2 regions of the Streptomyces sp. NPDC026377 genome follow, and region 1 is predicted to be linked to the other one. Evidence: predicted binding sites of a transcription regulator. Region 1 holds the regulator's gene; the other holds the start of a gene.
What was found. The regulator HspR, encoded in region 1, represses chaperone genes until heat shock. The targets are predictions, from matches to a motif close to TTGAGNNNNNNNNNCTCAA.
Positions count from the first base shown of each region.

Region 2: a site for HspR is predicted at 2,896-2,914, ahead of lon (endopeptidase La). Genes of this name have one in related genera too.

Region 1 covers NZ_JBVHPV010000001.1:571,949-580,026, forward strand. The annotation lists gene ACZ4MU_RS02435 (hypothetical protein) at 1-1, shown strand, start outside; gene ACZ4MU_RS02440 (helix-turn-helix domain-containing protein) at 1-204, shown strand, start outside; gene ACZ4MU_RS02445 (vanadium-dependent haloperoxidase) at 493-1,923, shown strand; gene ACZ4MU_RS02450 (lactonase family protein) at 1,990-3,255, shown strand; gene ACZ4MU_RS02455 (sigma factor) at 3,394-4,269, opposite strand; gene ACZ4MU_RS02460 (hypothetical protein) at 4,400-4,840, shown strand; gene ACZ4MU_RS02465 (hypothetical protein) at 4,866-5,123, shown strand; gene ACZ4MU_RS02470 (heat shock protein transcriptional repressor HspR) at 5,269-5,721, opposite strand; gene dnaJ (molecular chaperone DnaJ) at 5,723-6,901, opposite strand; gene grpE (nucleotide exchange factor GrpE) at 6,947-7,606, opposite strand; gene dnaK (molecular chaperone DnaK) at 7,606-8,078, opposite strand, start outside.
Region 2 covers NZ_JBVHPV010000002.1:241,543-249,620, reverse strand. The annotation lists gene ACZ4MU_RS05220 (spermidine synthase family protein) at 1-561, opposite strand, end outside; gene ACZ4MU_RS05215 (rhomboid-like protein) at 774-1,613, shown strand; gene ACZ4MU_RS05210 (hypothetical protein) at 1,572-2,126, opposite strand; gene ACZ4MU_RS05205 (GNAT family N-acetyltransferase) at 2,123-2,779, opposite strand; gene lon (endopeptidase La) at 2,937-5,348, shown strand; gene ACZ4MU_RS05195 (trypsin-like serine peptidase) at 5,379-6,170, opposite strand; gene ACZ4MU_RS05190 (lysozyme) at 6,259-7,083, opposite strand; gene ACZ4MU_RS05185 (M4 family metallopeptidase) at 7,533-8,078, shown strand, end outside.

The sequences.
Region 1 (8,078 bases):
ACCACGTTCCCGGTGTCCGGCCTGGTCTGCGGCGAGCTGGCCGCGGCCGAGGTGGCCGTCTCGCCCGCGACCCTGCGCAAGTGGGTCCAGCTCGGCCATCTGCGGTCCGCCGGCCGGCAGGGGCGCAGGCTGCTCTACCGGCTGGAGGACGTGTTCGCGGCGGAGCGTTCCGTACACCGCGCCGAGCTCCCGCACCCCCGCTGACGGCGCCTGCTCCCACACTCCGCGACCCGTGCTCCACCGGGCCCCACCCGCACCCCGGGTGGGGCCCTTCCGCTGTCCCCGCCCGCCTCCCAAATGCCTTCCTGAGCAGGCCTGTTGCGGGATCGGGCACCCCGGATCACACTGGGAGCAGCGGCAGAACCGCGCCCACATCCGGGGCGACGGGTCTGCCGCTTCGTGCTGCTCCGGCCGTTTCTGCCACGCCCCTCCGCCCAGGAGCCGGGCGCCTCGGCCATGCGTGCGGCACACCACCGTGAAAGGAGTCCCCCTGTGGACCAGATCCTGTTCTGGAACGCGGTGGCCCTGGAGGCCGACCGCACGACCCACACCACGGGCGCCCCCGCCGAGGCCGGCACCCGGGGCCCGTGCGGCGCCTCCCGGGCGCTGGCCCTGACCCATCTCGCCATGCACGACGCCTACTTCGCCATCCACCCCGGCCACGACTGCTACCTCGGCGACTCGCTGCCCGAGGCCCCGGCCGGCGCCTCCTCGGACGCGGCCGTCGCCGCCGCCGCGCACGCCACGCTCAGCGCCCTCTACCCGACCCAGAAGGAGTACTTCAACGCCCAGCACCGGGCCGCCGCCCTCCCGGCCGGACCGGGCACCGGTTCCGGCCACGCCTTCGGGCTGCGGGTCGCCCGCGTGCTCCTGTCGCTGCGCGGGAACGACCCCGGCCTCGGCGACGACGGCTACGTCTACTCCACCGACCGCGGCCACCACCGCCCCGACCCGGTCGACCCCGGCCAGAGCGTGTACGCCGCGTACTACGGCGCCCGCTCCCACCTCTTCGCGGCCACCCGCCGCCACCACCTGGACGCCCCGCCGCGGCCGGGCAGCCCGCGGTACGAGGCGGCGCTTCGCCAGGTGCGCGCCAAGGGCATCGCGACCCGTCTGGCGGGCGCGCTCCCCGAGGACCTGCGGGCCGCCCGGCGCACCCCGCAGGAGACGGCCGTCGGCATGTTCTGGGCGTACGACGGGGTCATCGGCCTCGGCACGCCGCCGCGCCTGTACAACACGATCGTCCGCAAGGTCGCCGAGGCGCAGCGCAACGACACCGCCCAGAACGCCCGGCTCTTCGCGCTGCTCAACGCGGCCATGGCCGACGCGGGCATCCTGGTCTGGGCCGACAAGTACGTCTACGACCTGTGGCGCCCGGTCGTCGGCATCCGCGAGCACGACCCCTCCACGGGCCCGGCCGGCACCGGCCGCCCGGCGCTCGGCGCGGACGCCGACCCCGAGTGGCTGCCGCTGGGCGCGCCCAACACCAACAACCCCGGCGGCAGGGACAACCGCACGCCGAACTTCCCGTCCTACCCCTCGGGCCACGCCACCTTCGGCGCGGCGGCCTTCCAGTCGGTGCGGCAGTTCTACCGCCACGGCTCCTACGGGCCGGACAACCTGGCCGCCGGTCTGGAGTTCGTCTCCGACGAGCTGAACGGCACGACCACCGACACCCACGGGACCGCCCGCACCCGGGTGGTCCGCACCTTCCCCGGCGGGCTCTGGGACATGATCCGCGAGAACAGCCTCAGCCGGGTCTTCCTCGGTGTGCACTGGAACTACGACGGCTGGGTCCCGAACGCCTCCGGCGACATGGACCTGAGCCTCAACATCGGCGGGGTGCGGCTCGGCCTCGACATCGCCGACGACATCGCCGCCCACGGCCTGCGCGCCTCGCGCGCGGCCGGCCCCGCGGACTAGGGCCCGTACGCCATGCATCTGCTGCCCCGCGGCCGAAAGCCGCATGCCCGGAAGAAGGAGTCCCCCATGGGTACGAACGAGAGCTCCGAAGCGGTGACCGACGCCACCACCGGATCCGGCCACCCCGGCGACAACCCGCCCCGGCCCCCGGCCCGGAGCGGCGGCTTCGTCTATGTGATGAGCAACCAGGAGACCGGCAACTCCGTGACCGTCTTCGCCCGTGACGTCTACGGCAATCTGACCCGCAAGGGCACCTACCCGACCGGCGGCCTCGGCGTCGGCCGCAGCTACGACCTGGAGGACACCTCCGACCCGCTGGTCTCGCAGGGCTCGCTGATCGCCTCCGAGGACCAGCGGTTCCTGTTCGGCGTCGACTCCGGCAGTGACGAGGTCTCCTCGCTCGCCGTCGAGGGCGAGCGGCTGCGGCTGGTCAGCCGGGTTTCCACCGGCGGTGTCCGCCCGGTGAGCGTGGCCGTCCACGGCAACCTCCTGTTCGCCGTGAACGCCACCGACGGGTCCGTCTCCGGCTTCCGCGTCGGCGACGACGGCACGCTCACCCCGGTGGAGGGCTCCCGCAAGGCCCTGATCGGCGGGGCGGGGGCGGGCCCCTCGCAGATCCAGTTCACGCCGGACGGCACCCGGTTGATCGTCACCGAGCGGCAGACGAACATCATCGACGTCTTCCCCGTCGACGCCTACGGCCGCGTGGGCGAGCCGGTGCGCAACCAGTCCGCGGGGCTCGCCCCCTTCACCGCCACCTTCCACGGCGACGTCCTGATGGTCACCGAGATCATCGGCGCCCCCGGCTTCCTGGGCTCCATGTCCACGTACCACGTCAACCGCGACGGCACCCTCCAGGTGATCAGCGCGTCGGTGACCACCACCGAACTCACCACCTGCTGGACGGCGAACAGCGTCCTGGACCCGGGCGTGGTGTACGTGGCGAACGCCCAGAGCGGTTCGATCGGCGGTTTCCGCGTCAACGAGCGGGGCGAGATCACGCTCTTCCCGGCCGACGGCCACCTCGCCGTCACCAGGAACTCGCACGCGACCCAGGACATGGCCATCACCAACGACGGCCTGTACCTGTACGTGCTGACCGCCGGGATCGACGAGAAGATCGCCGACCCCCGGCTGCCCACCTACGTGGAGGGGACGCCGTACTGCGACAAGATGACGATCAGCGCGTACCGGATCGAGTCGAGCGCGGGGCTGACGACGCTGAAGGGCTTCGGCGTGGCCGACGACCCGCCGCGGGTGGTCAGCCCCGGGGTACTCGCGCCCAGCGCGGGCGGCCTGGCACCGGGGTCGGAGGGGATCGTCGCGTTCTGACCCCCGGGGGGCGCTGATCCGTCCGCGCGACCGGCGTTCGCCGGTGCGCGGGCCCCGGAGGAATGGGGTCCACGGCCGTCCCGCGAACGCCGGCCGTGGGCCCCGCGCACCGGCCGTGGGCCCCGCGCGCCCGCACCCCTACGCCGCCAGGACCGCCAGATCCAGCCGCCGCAGCCGGTCCTGGTCCGCCCGCAGGGTGATCCCGGTGATCCGGCCCCCGGCGAGGGTGAACCCGATGACCACCTTGAGCTCGCCCCCGGGCGCCCACACGGCTCCCACCGCGCCGTCCACCAGGGCGAGTTGGGCGGTGTGCGCCCGGCCGTTGAACGTCCCGGCCACCGCGTGCGCGCCCCGGACCTCGCCCATCGCCCCCACCTCCACGGTCGCCCGGTCGGCCCGGACCACCACGTCCGGGTCGAGCAGATCGAGCAGCGCGTCGAAGTCACCGGCGCGCGAGGCGGCGAAGAAGGCGTCGACGACCTCCCGCTGGCGGGCCAGGTCCGCGTCCGGCACCGGCGCCGACTCCTGCACCCGGCGCCGGGCCCGGCTGGCGAGCTGGCGGGTGGCGACCGTGGAGCGGCCCACCACCGGGGCGATCTCGTCGAAGGGCACCATGAACATGTCGTGCAGCACGAAGGCGATCCGCTCGGCGGGCGCCAGCGTGTTCAGGACGACCAGCATCGCCAGGCCCACCGAGTCCACGAGCAGCACCTCGTGCTCCGGGTCGCCCGGCTCCTCGTGCCCGCGCCCGTCCACCGGCACGGGCTCGTCGTACAGCAGCTCGCGCCGGGAGTCGCGCGAGCGCAGCATGTCCAGGCAGACGCGGCCCACCACGGTGGTGAGCCAGCCGCCGAGGTTCTTCACACAGCCCGCGTCGGTGCGGCTGAGGCGGAGCCATGCCTCCTGGACGGCGTCGTCCGCCTCGTTGAGGTTGCCCAGGATCCGGTAGGCGACGGCCCGCAGGTGGGTGCGGTTCGCCTCGAACCGCTCGGCCAGCCGTTCGCCCTCGTCCACGTTCACGGTCACGTTTGTTCCCCTGCCTCACCCGTAGAGGTGACACCGACTGTATCCGCTGACCCGCCGGGCGGGTACGGCGATCAGGCGCTCAACCCCGTTGGGAAACAGGCCATTTGAGGGAGGTCCCATGGCCGCGACACCCGCGACACCCGCCCCCGGTACCCCCCGGGTCCACGCGGCCCGCGCCCAGCGCCTGGAGGCGCTCGGCCGCTCCTGGGCCTTCGAGCTGGGCGGCGAGCTCTTCGAGCTGCCCGGCGAACTCCCCCGCGCCGCGGTGCGCGCCCTGCGCACCCTCGGCGGCGACGACCTCGGCGCCTCCCTCGAACTCCTCCTCGGCGAGGCCCAGTCGGCACGCCTGCGCCGCCACCGCCCCTCACCGCACGACATCGAGGCGGTCCTGATGTGCTGGGGCCGCGACACCGGGCTCGGCCTGGGGGAAGGCTGCGCCTCGGTGTGTACGTGGAGGACAACGCCGAGGCACTGGAAGCCGCGCTCCTGCGCCACTACGGCGTGGACCTCCTGGACTGGCACCGAGGCCGGCTCTCCTCCCGCCGTCTCGCTGTCCTGATCCGCCATCTACCGAAGGAGCCGTCATGGTGACCACCGGCCAGACCGAGGGAGTCGCGATCGAACTGGAACGGCTGCGGCGCGCGGTGGAGGTCGGGTTCGCCACCACCCGGGGCGACCTGGCGCTGCTGCTCCAGCGCGCCGACCAGACCGACAAGACCCTGGGAGAACACGACGACCGTCTGGACGCCCTGGAGCGCGGGCGCTGGCCGCTGCCCGCGATCGCCGCCCTGACCTCGTGCGCCGCCCTCGCGGTGAGCCTCTGGCAGGGCACGGGCCATTGAGGACGGCCCCGGCGGGCGGCCCTTGCGGAACCCAGGCGCCAGGCGCCACGCGCCACGCACAAGGCCCGCGGCCCCCTCTTGGGGACCGCGGGCCCTTGGCGTTCGTCGAAGCCGCCGACCGGCGTCCCGACGGCATCCTGCTGCCCTAGGGCGTGTCCTTCGGCCTCTTGGGCCGCCAGACCACCAGGGCGCCGGTTTGCTGCACGTCCTGGTACGGCACCAGATCGCGCCGGTACGACGCGTGGACCTGGGCCTCGCGCTGCCGCATAGCGGCAGCCGCCCCGTCCACCGCCGCCGAGAGCTCGGCGACGCGCTGCTGGAGCGCGGCCACCTGGTTCTCCAGCTCGATGATGCGCTTGATTCCGGCCAGGTTGATGCCCTCGTCCTGCGACAACTGCTGCACCGTACGGAGCAGTTCGATGTCACGGGCCGAGTAGCGCCGGCCGCGCCCGGCCGTGCGGTCGGGCGAGACCAGGCCGAGACGGTCGTACTGACGCAGGGTCTGCGGATGCAGACCGGAGAGCTGAGCGGCGACCGAGATGACGTACACCGGCGATTCATCGGTCAGTTCGAACGGATTGCGTCGTCGGCCGTCCATCTCATGCTCCCTTCGCGGCCTGGAACAGTTCGGCCCGCGGATCCTCGTCCACGGTCGCCTCGCGGAACGCCTCCAGGGCCTCGCGCGCCTTGTCGCCGAGGTCCTTGGGCACCATGACCTCCACGGTGACCAGCAGGTCCCCGCGCGAGCCGTCCTTGCGGACCGCGCCCTTGCCCCGGGCGCGCATCGTACGGCCGTTGGGCGTGCCCGCGGGGAGCTTCAGGGTGACCGGCGGCCCGCCGAGGGTGGGCACCTTCACTTCACCGCCGAGCGCCGCCTCCGCGAAGGAGACCGGCACGGTGACGGTGAGGTTGTCGTCCTTGCGGCCGAAGACCGGGTGGCTGTCCACGTGGACGACCACATAGAGGTCGCCCGCCGGGCCGCCGCGCTCGCCCGCCGCGCCCTTGCCGCGCAGCCGGATCCGCTGGCCGTCGAAGACGCCCGCCGGAATCCTGACCTGCATGGTCCGCGAGGACTTGGCACGGCCGCTGCCCTTGCAGACCTCGCACGGGTTCTCCGCGATCAGACCCCGGCCCTTGCAGTCCACACACGGGTCGGTCAGCGAGAACCCGCCGCCGGTGCCGCGCGAGACCTGGCCGGTGCCGACGCAGGTCGGGCACACCCGGGGCGTGCCGTTCTTGTCGCCGGTGCCCGAACAGGCCTTGCACGGGGCCTGGCTGGAGAGCCGGATCGGGACCGTGGCCCCGTCGACCGCCTCGGTGAAGCTGAGCGTCACCTCGGACTCCAGGTCCTGGCCCCGGCGCGGCTGGGTCCGGGTGCCCGGGCCCGCGCCGCCCCGGTTGAACAGGCCGCCGAAGACGTCGCCGAGCCCGCCCCCGAAGCCGCCGGCCGCCCCGCCGCCCTGGGCGCCCCCGAAGAGGTCGCCCAGGTCGAAGTTGAAGTTGCCGCCGCCGGCGCCCGGACCGGCCCGGAAGCCGCCGTTGCCGAAGAGGGCGCGCGCCTCGTCGTACTCCTTGCGCTTCTTGGGGTCACCGAGGATGTCGTTCGCCTCGGAGACCTCCTTGAAGCGCTCCTCCGCCTTGGCGTCGCCCTTGTTGGCGTCCGGGTGGAACTCGCGGGCGAGTTTGCGGTACGCCTTCTTGATCTCGGCCTCGGTGGCGTCCTTGGGGACGCCGAGGACCTTGTAGTAGTCCTTCTCGACGAAGTCCTTCGTGCTCATCGACGTCCCTCCTCCCGGACGACCACTTCACCCATGACCGTCGCGTCAGCCCTCGTCCGGGCCACCGCTCTCCTCTTCGGCCTTGCCGTCTGTGCCTTCCTTGCCGTCCTTGCCCTCCTTCACCGCGCCCGGCTGGGGCTCGGCGACGGCGACCCGCGCGGGGCGGATCGTACGCTCGCCGATCCGGTACCCGGGCTGGAGGATCGCGACGCAGGTCGTCTCGGTGACGTCCGGGGCGTAGCTGTGCATCAGGGCCTCGTGGACCGTCGGGTCGAAGGGCTCGCCCTCCTTGCCGAACTGCTGGAGGCCCATCTTCGCGGCGACCGTCTCCAGCGACTCGGCCACCGACTTGAAGCCGCCGGTCAGCTCGCCGTGCTCACGGGCCCGGCCGATGTCGTCGAGTACGGGCAGCAGCTCGGTCAGGAGGCCGGCGACGGCGATCTCCTTGACCGTGACGCGGTCCCGCTCCACGCGGCGGCGGTAGTTCTGGTACTCGGCCTGGAGGCGCTGGAGGTCCGTCGTGCGCTCGGCGAGCGCCGTCTGGGCCTGGTCCAGCTGGGCCTGCAGGGCGATCTCCTTGGCTGCGTCCCCGGCCGGGGCCGCCTTCTCCTCCTTCGAGGAGTCGGCGGCCTTCGGCTCGGCGTCTTCCTGTGCGCCGGAGGGGACGTCGGGCTTCTCCTCGAAGCCCGGGGTCTCCTCAGACATCAGGCCGCGCCACCCTTCGCGTCGCCCGGCTTCTCGTCGTCGACGATCTCGGCGTCGACGACGTCGTCCTCGGCCTTGGGAGCCTCGGCGCCCTCGGCACCGGCGGCGCCCTGGGCGGCCTGCGCGTCCGCGTACATCGCCTGGCCGAGCTTCTGGGAGACGGCCGCGAGCTTCTCGGTCGCGGTGCGGATCTCGGCGGTGTCCTCGCCCTTGAGCTTCTCCTTCAGCTCGCCGACGGCGGCCTCGACCTCGGTCTTGACCTCACCCGGGACCTTGTCCTCGTTGTCCTTGAGGAACTTCTCCGTCTGGTAGACGAGCTGCTCGCCCTGGTTGCGGGACTCGGCGGCCTCGCGGCGGCGGTGGTCCTCCTCCGCGTACTGCTCGGCCTCCTCGCGCATGCGGTTGACCTCGTCCTTCGGCAGCGAGGAGCCGCCGGTGACGGTCATCTTCTGCTCCTTGCCCGTGCCCAGGT
Region 2 (8,078 bases), on a different contig from region 1:
CGACCAGACGGCGAGCACTCCGCCGGGGGTGAGTCGGTCCCGGCAGGCCGCGAGGCCGGCGGGGGAGTAGAGGCTGTCGTTGCCCTCGGTCACGGTCCAGTCGGGCCCGTTGTCGATGTCCAGGCAGAGCGCGTCGAAGGTGTCCGGAGCGCTTCTCACATAGGCGACCAGATCGGTGTGCAGGACCTCGGTGCGCGGGTCGGTGAGGGCGGCTTCGGAGAGGGGTGCGAGGGGGCCCGAGCGGTGCCAGTCGATGACGGCCAACTCGCGCTCCACCACGGCGATCCGGCCCCACCGCCGGCTCGCGGCGGCGTGCGCCAGCGAGAAGCCGACGCCGAGCCCGCCGATGAGCACCGAGGGCCGCTCGCGGCGGTCCGCCAGCGCCTCGTACGCGGCGTCCACCAGCAGCCGCTCGGAGCGCCCGTCGGAGGTGTCCATCAGGAAGGTGCCGTTGGCGATGATCTCGAAGTGCGGGCCGCGCCGGCGCAGGACCACCTCCCCGTACGGCCCCTCGCGCCGGTCGAGGACGACCGGGGCGGCGATCGGGTCGGCGATGGACATCGGAGAACCTCCTCGAATGCGGAGCGAACGGCTCACGGGCCGACGCACGGCCTGCGTCGAAGGTTGTCCGGTGTGGCACAAGTCATAGACGCGGACGGGAGCGTTCGCAGAGGGTGAGCGTTGTACAAGCGTAGGCGGCAAGGCCGGACGATCACCGGCGTGGCTTGTGGTTCCGGGTGCGAGCGGGACACCCGGTGGAAGGGGCCTCACCGGTGCACCCCGAGAGAACGCGCGAACAGACGGACCTGCTCGACGGCATCCCGCGGCAGCGGCCCACGGACGTGGAGAAGACGGCCGGCGCGGCACCGGAGGGCGGCGACGCCCCACGGACCCCGGTGGCGGCCGCCGAGGACCGCGGGGCGCCCGCCGGCCCCGGGGCGCGCGCCTGGCCGCGCCGGGCGGCCCGTCTCGTACCGACCCCGGCCGGTACGCCCTTCACCTTCGTGTACACCGCGCTGCTGCTCCTGACCTCGCTCTACATGGAGTTCGGCGACCCGGACACGGTCCGTACGCTGCTGGAGAGCTCCAGCACCGATGTGCAGCACCTCACGCGTACCCCGGTGCTCGTGCTGGTGGCCAGCGCGCTGTGGATCGCGGGTGGCATCTCCTCGCCGTGGGCCGTCGGCTTCGTCTTCATCCTCACCGCCCTGGAGCGGCGCGTCGGCGGGCTGCGCACGGCCGGGGTGTTCCTGCTCGGCCATGTGGTGGCGACGCTGGTCACCGAGGTGCCGGTGGGCGTCTCTGTCGCGGCGGGACAACTGCCGGACTCCTCGTTGCACCGCCTGGACTACGGCATCAGCTTCGGGCTGATGGCGAGCGTGGGCGCGCTCGCCGGGCTGCTGCCCCCGCTGCTGAGGTGGCCGGTGCTCGGGGTGATGGCCGTGCTCCTGACCCAGGACCTGCTGGACATGGCCGACCCGCTGGCCAGCTGGGGCCATCCGACCGCGCTGCTCGTCGGCGTCGCCTGCTGGCCGGTGCTGCGCCGGGCCGCCCGGACCGGCGGCGGGCCCTCAGCGGTAGCCGACGGGAAGCTGGGCCCGCACGGCCCGTAGCGCCGGGGTCTGGTGCACGTCGTCGGTGAGGACGACGTGTCCCTCGTACGTGAACTGGTACATCAGCGCGTCGGCGATGGGGCGCCCGGTCGGGCGCGGCGGCAGATGCGCGAAGTCCGCGTCCGCGAGGGCCGTGCGCAGCTTGGCCAGGGCCTCCGGCGCCAGGGTGCCCGAAGTCTTCTGGCCGTCCCGGCGCGTGGAGGTGTACGAGCCGTCCTCCTTGACCACCAGCTCGTTGTGCACCCCCGCGAACCCGCCGCTCACCACGAGGCGGAGCAACTGTCCCTGGCGGGCGGGCGGCGTGGCCGTGCCCGCCGGGGAGGTGCCCGTCGGGGAGGTGCCCGGCGTCGGCGCGGTCGTCGGCGGCTGGGCGCTCAGGGTCGTGCTCGGCGCCGGGCTGGGCGACTTGGAGGCGCCGTCCGCCGTCGAGTCGGCGGAGTCGCAGGCCGTCGCCGCGAGCAGGGTGGCGAGCAGCAGCGCTGCGGTGGTGGTGGTCCTGCCCATGAGGCTCATGCAGCCGAGGATGCCGGATCGGTGGGAGCGAAGTACAGGCCGGCCATGGGCGAGCGCGTCGTCCAGCCGAGCGATCCGTACAGGTCCCGGCCCTCGGGGGTGCCGACCAGGACGCCGGTGGTGGCCCCCGCCGCGTACGCGCCGCTCTGGAGTGTGCGCATGACGACGCTGCCCAGGCCCCGGCGCCGGTGGGCGGGTGCCGTCTCGATCTGGTCGGCGACGGCGGTCGCGCCGGTGGGGGCGATCTGGCCGCGGGCGGCGAAGTGGCCGTCCTCGGTGCGTACCAGGACGCGCAGGACGCCGCCGGTGGTCCAGCGGGTGAGCGTGTAGCCGGCCGGGACCGGCGCCTCGCCGGGGGCCAGGGGCACCGTCATCAGGAAGCCGGGCCGGTCGTACTCCCAGCCGGGGCCGAGCCACGGCCGGACCGTGTCGTCGTCCGCGAAGAGCTTCAGCCAGGTGCCGGGCGCGGCCGCCGTGTCCGCCAGCTTGCGCACCGAGGCCTCGTCGGGCTCGGGCAGGACGTACCGGCAGACCTGCGTGACCTGGCCGACGTCGATGCTCCAGCCCCAGGGCCCGGCGACCGGCGCCGCCGCGCCGCGTGAGACGGCCCACCCCTTGGTCCAGGCCTCGACGAGTTCCGGTACCGACTCCATGACCGCCCCCTTGCGAACGTACGAGGTGGTAATAGTCCTTTCTGTTATGTGACTCTTACAAGAGATGATCGCTCAGAGCGAACAGGCCGGGGGGAACATTCCCGGGCTCACCTGCATTGAGTCGGCATAGCTCAACTTGACTGCCGAAGGGGAGATCATGGCTCACTCGTCCGCACCGCTCACCCTGCCTGTGCTGCCGCTCGACGACGAGGTCGTGCTGCCCGGGATGGTCGTGCCGCTGGACCTGTCCGACACCGAGGTGCGCGCCGCCGTGGAAGCCGCCCAGGCGGCGGTCCGGGCCGACGCCCCCTCGGCGGGCAAGCCCCGGGTGCTGCTCGTCCCGCGTATCGACGGGGCCTACGCCGCGACCGGCGTGCTCGGCACCGTGGAGCAGGTCGGCCGGCTCTCCGACGGCGACCCCGGGGCGCTCATCCGCGGCGTGGCCCGGGTCCGCATCGGCGCCGGGACCACCGGCCCGGGCGGCGCCCTGTGGGTCGAGGGCGCCCAGGTCGAGGAGACCGTCCCCGACCCCCTGCCCGGCCAGGTCAACGAACTGGTCAAGGAGTACAAGGCGCTCGCCACCGAGTGGCTGAAGAAGCGCGGTGCCTGGCAGGTCGTCGACCGCGTCCAGCAGATCGAGGGCGTCTCGGCCCTCGCCGACAACTCCGGCTACTCGCCGTTCCTCACCACCGCCCAGAAGGTCGAGCTCCTGGAGACCGCCGACCCGGTCGCCCGGCTCAGGCTCGCCACCGAGCACCTGCGCGAGCACCTCGCCGAGCAGGACGTGGCCGAGGCCATCGCCAAGGACGTCCAGGAGGGCGTCGACAAGCAGCAGCGCGAGTTCCTGCTGCGCCGCCAGCTCGACGCCGTCCGCAAGGAGCTGCGCGAGCTCAACGGCGAGTCCGAGGGCGAGGAGTCCGACGACTACCGGGCCCGGGTGGAGGCCGCCGACCTGCCCGGGAAGGTCCGCGAGGCGGCCCTCAAGGAGGTCGAGAAGCTGGAGCGCTCCAGCGACCAGTCCCCCGAGGGCTCCTGGATCCGCACCTGGCTGGACACCGTCCTGGAACTGCCCTGGCAGGAGCGGACGGAGGACGTCTACGACATCAGCGGCGCCCGCGCGGTCCTGGACGCCGAGCACGCGGGCCTGGAGGACGTGAAGGAGCGCATCACCGAGTACCTGGCGGTCCGCAAGCGCCGTGCCGACCGGGGCCTGGGCGTGGTCGGCGGCCGGCGCGGGGGCGCGGTCCTCGCGCTCGTGGGCCCGCCCGGTGTCGGAAAGACGAGTGTCGCGGAGAGCGTGGCCCACGCCATGGGCCGCAAGTTCGTCCGCGTCGCCCTCGGCGGCGTCCGCGACGAGGCCGAGATCCGCGGCCACCGGCGTACGTACGTGGGCGCCCTGCCCGGCCGGATCGTGCGGGCGGTCAAGGAGGCCGGGTCGATGAACCCGGTGGTGCTGCTCGACGAGGTCGACAAGCTCGGCTCCGACTTCCGCGGCGACCCGGCCGCGGCCCTGCTGGAAGTCCTCGACCCGGCGCAGAACCACACCTTCCGCGACCACTACCTGGAGGTCGAGCTCGACCTGAGCGACGTCGTCTTCCTGGCCACGGCCAACGTCCTGGAGGCCATCCCGGAGGCGCTGCTCGACCGGATGGAGCTCGTCCGCCTCGACGGCTACACCGAGGACGAGAAGGTCGTCATCGCCCGCGACCACCTGCTCCCGCGCCAGTTGGAGCGGGCCGGGCTCGACGGCGGCGAGGTCGTCCTGGAGGAGAGCGCGCTGCGCAAGCTCGCCGGGGAGTACACCCGCGAGGCGGGCGTGCGGAACCTGGAGCGCTCGCTCGCCCGGCTGCTGCGCAAGGTCGCCGCCCAGCACGAGACCGGCGAGCGCGACCTGCCCTTCACGGTCACGCCCGAGGACCTGCGCGCGCTGATCGGCCGCCCGCACCACGTCCCGGAGTCCGCCCAGGACCCGTCGGAGCGGCGCACCTCGGTGCCCGGGGTGGCCACCGGCCTCGCCGTCACCGGCGCGGGCGGCGACGTCCTGTTCGTCGAGGCGTCGCTGGCCGACCCCGAGACGGGGGCGGCGGGCCTGACCCTCACCGGCCAGCTGGGCGACGTGATGAAGGAGTCGGCGCAGATCGCGCTGAGCTTCCTGCGCTCGCACGGCGCCGAGCTGGAGCTGCCGGTGGCCGACCTCAAGGACCGGGGTGTGCACGTCCACTTCCCTGCGGGCGCGGTCCCCAAGGACGGCCCGAGCGCGGGCATCACCCTGGTCACCGCCCTTTCCTCGCTGCTCAGCGGACGGCTGGTGCGCACCGACGTGGCGATGACCGGTGAGGTCTCGCTCACCGGCCGGGTGCTGCCGATCGGCGGCCTGAAGCAGAAGCTGCTCGCCGCGCACCGCGCGGGAATCACCACGGTGGTGATCCCCAAGCGCAACGAGCCGGATCTGGACGACGTCCCGGCGGAGGTCCTGGAGAAGCTGGAGGTCCACCCGGTCAGCGACGTCCGCCAGGTCCTTCGGATCGCGCTGTCCCCGGCGCGGGTGCCGGTGCCGGTCGCGGTGTGAGCGGGGGGGTGTGAGAAGGCCGCGCGGGCGCTACGCCCGCGCGGCCTTCTCGTACAGCCGCCGGGCGTTCGCGTCGAAGAGCACGGCCGTGGAGGCCACATCGGTGTCGCCGCCGCTCAGCACGCCGATGAGACGGCCCAGGTGGTCCGGCCCCCGGTGGTCCGCCAGCCACGGACTGCCGCTGGTGCCCGTCCAGAACCCGGCGCAGTCGATCCGTACGTCGCTCGGCAGTTCGGGGTCCGGGCGGGTGTCGGTGGTGCAGGCGATGGGCCGGTTCTCCGGGTTGTGGTCCTCGTCCGGATAACCGAAGACGGTGACCCGGCGCCGAGGCCCCGAGCCCCAGTCGGGCTGGGCGGCCCCCACCACGCTCTGGACGCTGCGGCCCCGGGCGTCCGGCTCCACGGTCAGGAAGGCGTAGTCGAAGGAGTCGTCGCCGTGGTCGGACCAGCGCTCGTCGGTCCGCACGGCCCTGACCTTCCAGGTCCCGTACGGGAAGGAGTTCTCGGCCGCGCCGGAGAAGCCGGGCGCGAACTCCATCGAGCCCGCCGAGCCGGCGTCCGCGCAGTGCGCGGCGGTGGCGACGACGTTGCCCCTGGGGCTGGCGACGACGCTGGCGGTGCACCAGTGCTTGTCGCCGTCGACCAGGACGCCCACGGACGGCAGTCCGGCGGTGGCGGCGGCGGAGGACTGCGGGGCGGGCGCGGGCGGCACCTCGTCGGGCCGGTCCTGCTGGGGCGCCGAAGCGGCCGGCCCGCCGCACCCCGTGACCAGGGCGAGGACCCCGGCAGCCGACACCCGCCCGACCGTTCGCAGCACGCGCATGGTGACCATCTTGTCGTATGACGGGACGCGGCAGGGGCAGGCCCCCGGCGCGCGTCGAGCGCACCGGGGGCCACGGGCCAGTCCCGCGCTAGCCGTTGGCCAGGGCCTGGAGCCGGTCGTACGCCCCGTTGAACCGGGAGTGGTCGCCCACCGTCGGGCCCGACGAGGTGTACTGCCACATCGTGTAGTAGCCCCAGCCGGCCGGCAGGGCGCCCGGGTCGGTGTTGTAGCGGGCGATCCACAGCGGGTTGGTGGAGCCGAAGGCGCCGGAGTTGCCGGTGCACTGGGTCCACCAGCTGGTGGCGGTGTAGATGACCGCGTCACGGCCGGTGCGGGCTCGGTACCGGTCGACGAAGTCGCGGATCCAGCTGACCATCCCGGCGGCGGACTTGCCGTAGCAGGCGGCGCCGTAGGGGTTCCACTCGATGTCGAGCGCGCCGGGCAGCGTCCGGCCGTCGCGCGACCAGCCGCCGCCGTGGTCCACGAAGTAGTCGGCCTGGGCGGCGCCGCTCGTGGTGTCGGGCGTGGCGAAGTGGTACGCGCCCCGGATCATGCCGACGTTGTACGAGCCGTTGTACTGCTGGGCGAAGTACGGGTTGGTGTAGTACGTGCCCTCGGTGGCCTTGACGTAGGCCCACTTCACCCCGCTGTTCCACAGGGTGCTCCAGGCCACGTTCCCGTTGTGGCTGCTGGTGTCGACGCCCTCCGTCTGGACGGTCCGGGTGTCGCGCGGGAGGCCGCCGGTGCCGTCGTGGGCGGCGACGCCCATGCCCATGGTGGCGGAGCCGCGGGCGGGGGTCCGGGCCGCGTTCGAGGTGCCGGGCGCGGTCAGGAGGAGGGCGAGGGAGAGGAGGAGGATTCCGGCCGCGGCGAGGGGGCCGCGACGGGCCGTTCCGGGTCTGTGCACGGGCATTGCGTGCCTCCGAAAGGCGAGGGTGGGGGGACGTGCGGGGGGATCGACATGTCGTTGTGGACATGTCATACGGAAAAAGCTACGCACGTAGACCGTGACGCGAAAGAGCTTGCCGGACTGTCATTGGCCCAGGCCTGTGGCGGGGTGGCCGGGGCGGGTGCGAGCTGGGCCGACCGCCCGCGGCCGCAACCAACTTTCAGCCGTGGGCGGTTGACCGCCGGGCGGTGCCGCCCGGCCGCGCGCCCGGCCGTGCCGCCCGGCTCCCGGCGGATGGCCCGGGTCGCGTTCACGCCAAAGCGCCCCTGCCGGCCCCGAGGCCCCATTGAGGAGTCCGGGCCCCACGGGCTTGCATGACCATGACCAGTCGGCGCCCACCGGCGCCACCGGCCTCCCGCGCGGCCGACGCCGTCCGCGGGGGGCACCCCGCAACGGCCCGTGGAGGAACGACCTTGCACAAGCCCAGAGCAGGCAGAGCCGGAGCAGGCACCGACCGGGGGAACAGGACGGCCGGCTCACCGGCCCGGGGCGCGGGGGCCGCCGCCCTCCTCGGCGCCGCCGCCCTCCTCGCCACCGCCGTACCGGCGGCCCATGCCGCCCCCGCGCCGCGGGCGCAGGCCGCCGACGTGGTGCCCGGCACCGGCACCGCGACGCCCGCTCTCGTGGACGGGCTCCACGAGAGCGCCGACGCGAAGGCGGCGCCCGCCGACGCGGCCCGCGGCCACCTCGCCGCCGAGGAGAGCCGCTACCGGATAGCCGACCCCGGCCGCGACCTCACCCCCGTCCAGACCCTGCGCCAGGGCGCGGACGAGACCGTACGGCTCCAGCAGAAGCACCACGGTGTGGAGGTGCTCGGCGGCCAGTACGTGGTGCGGATGGAGAAGAAGGACGGCAGACGCGTCGTCACCGGCACCTCCGGCAAGTACTTCACCGGGCTGACCGCCGCCACGACGGCGACGGTCACCGAGGACCTCGCGGTGCGCCGGGCCGTCTCCTCG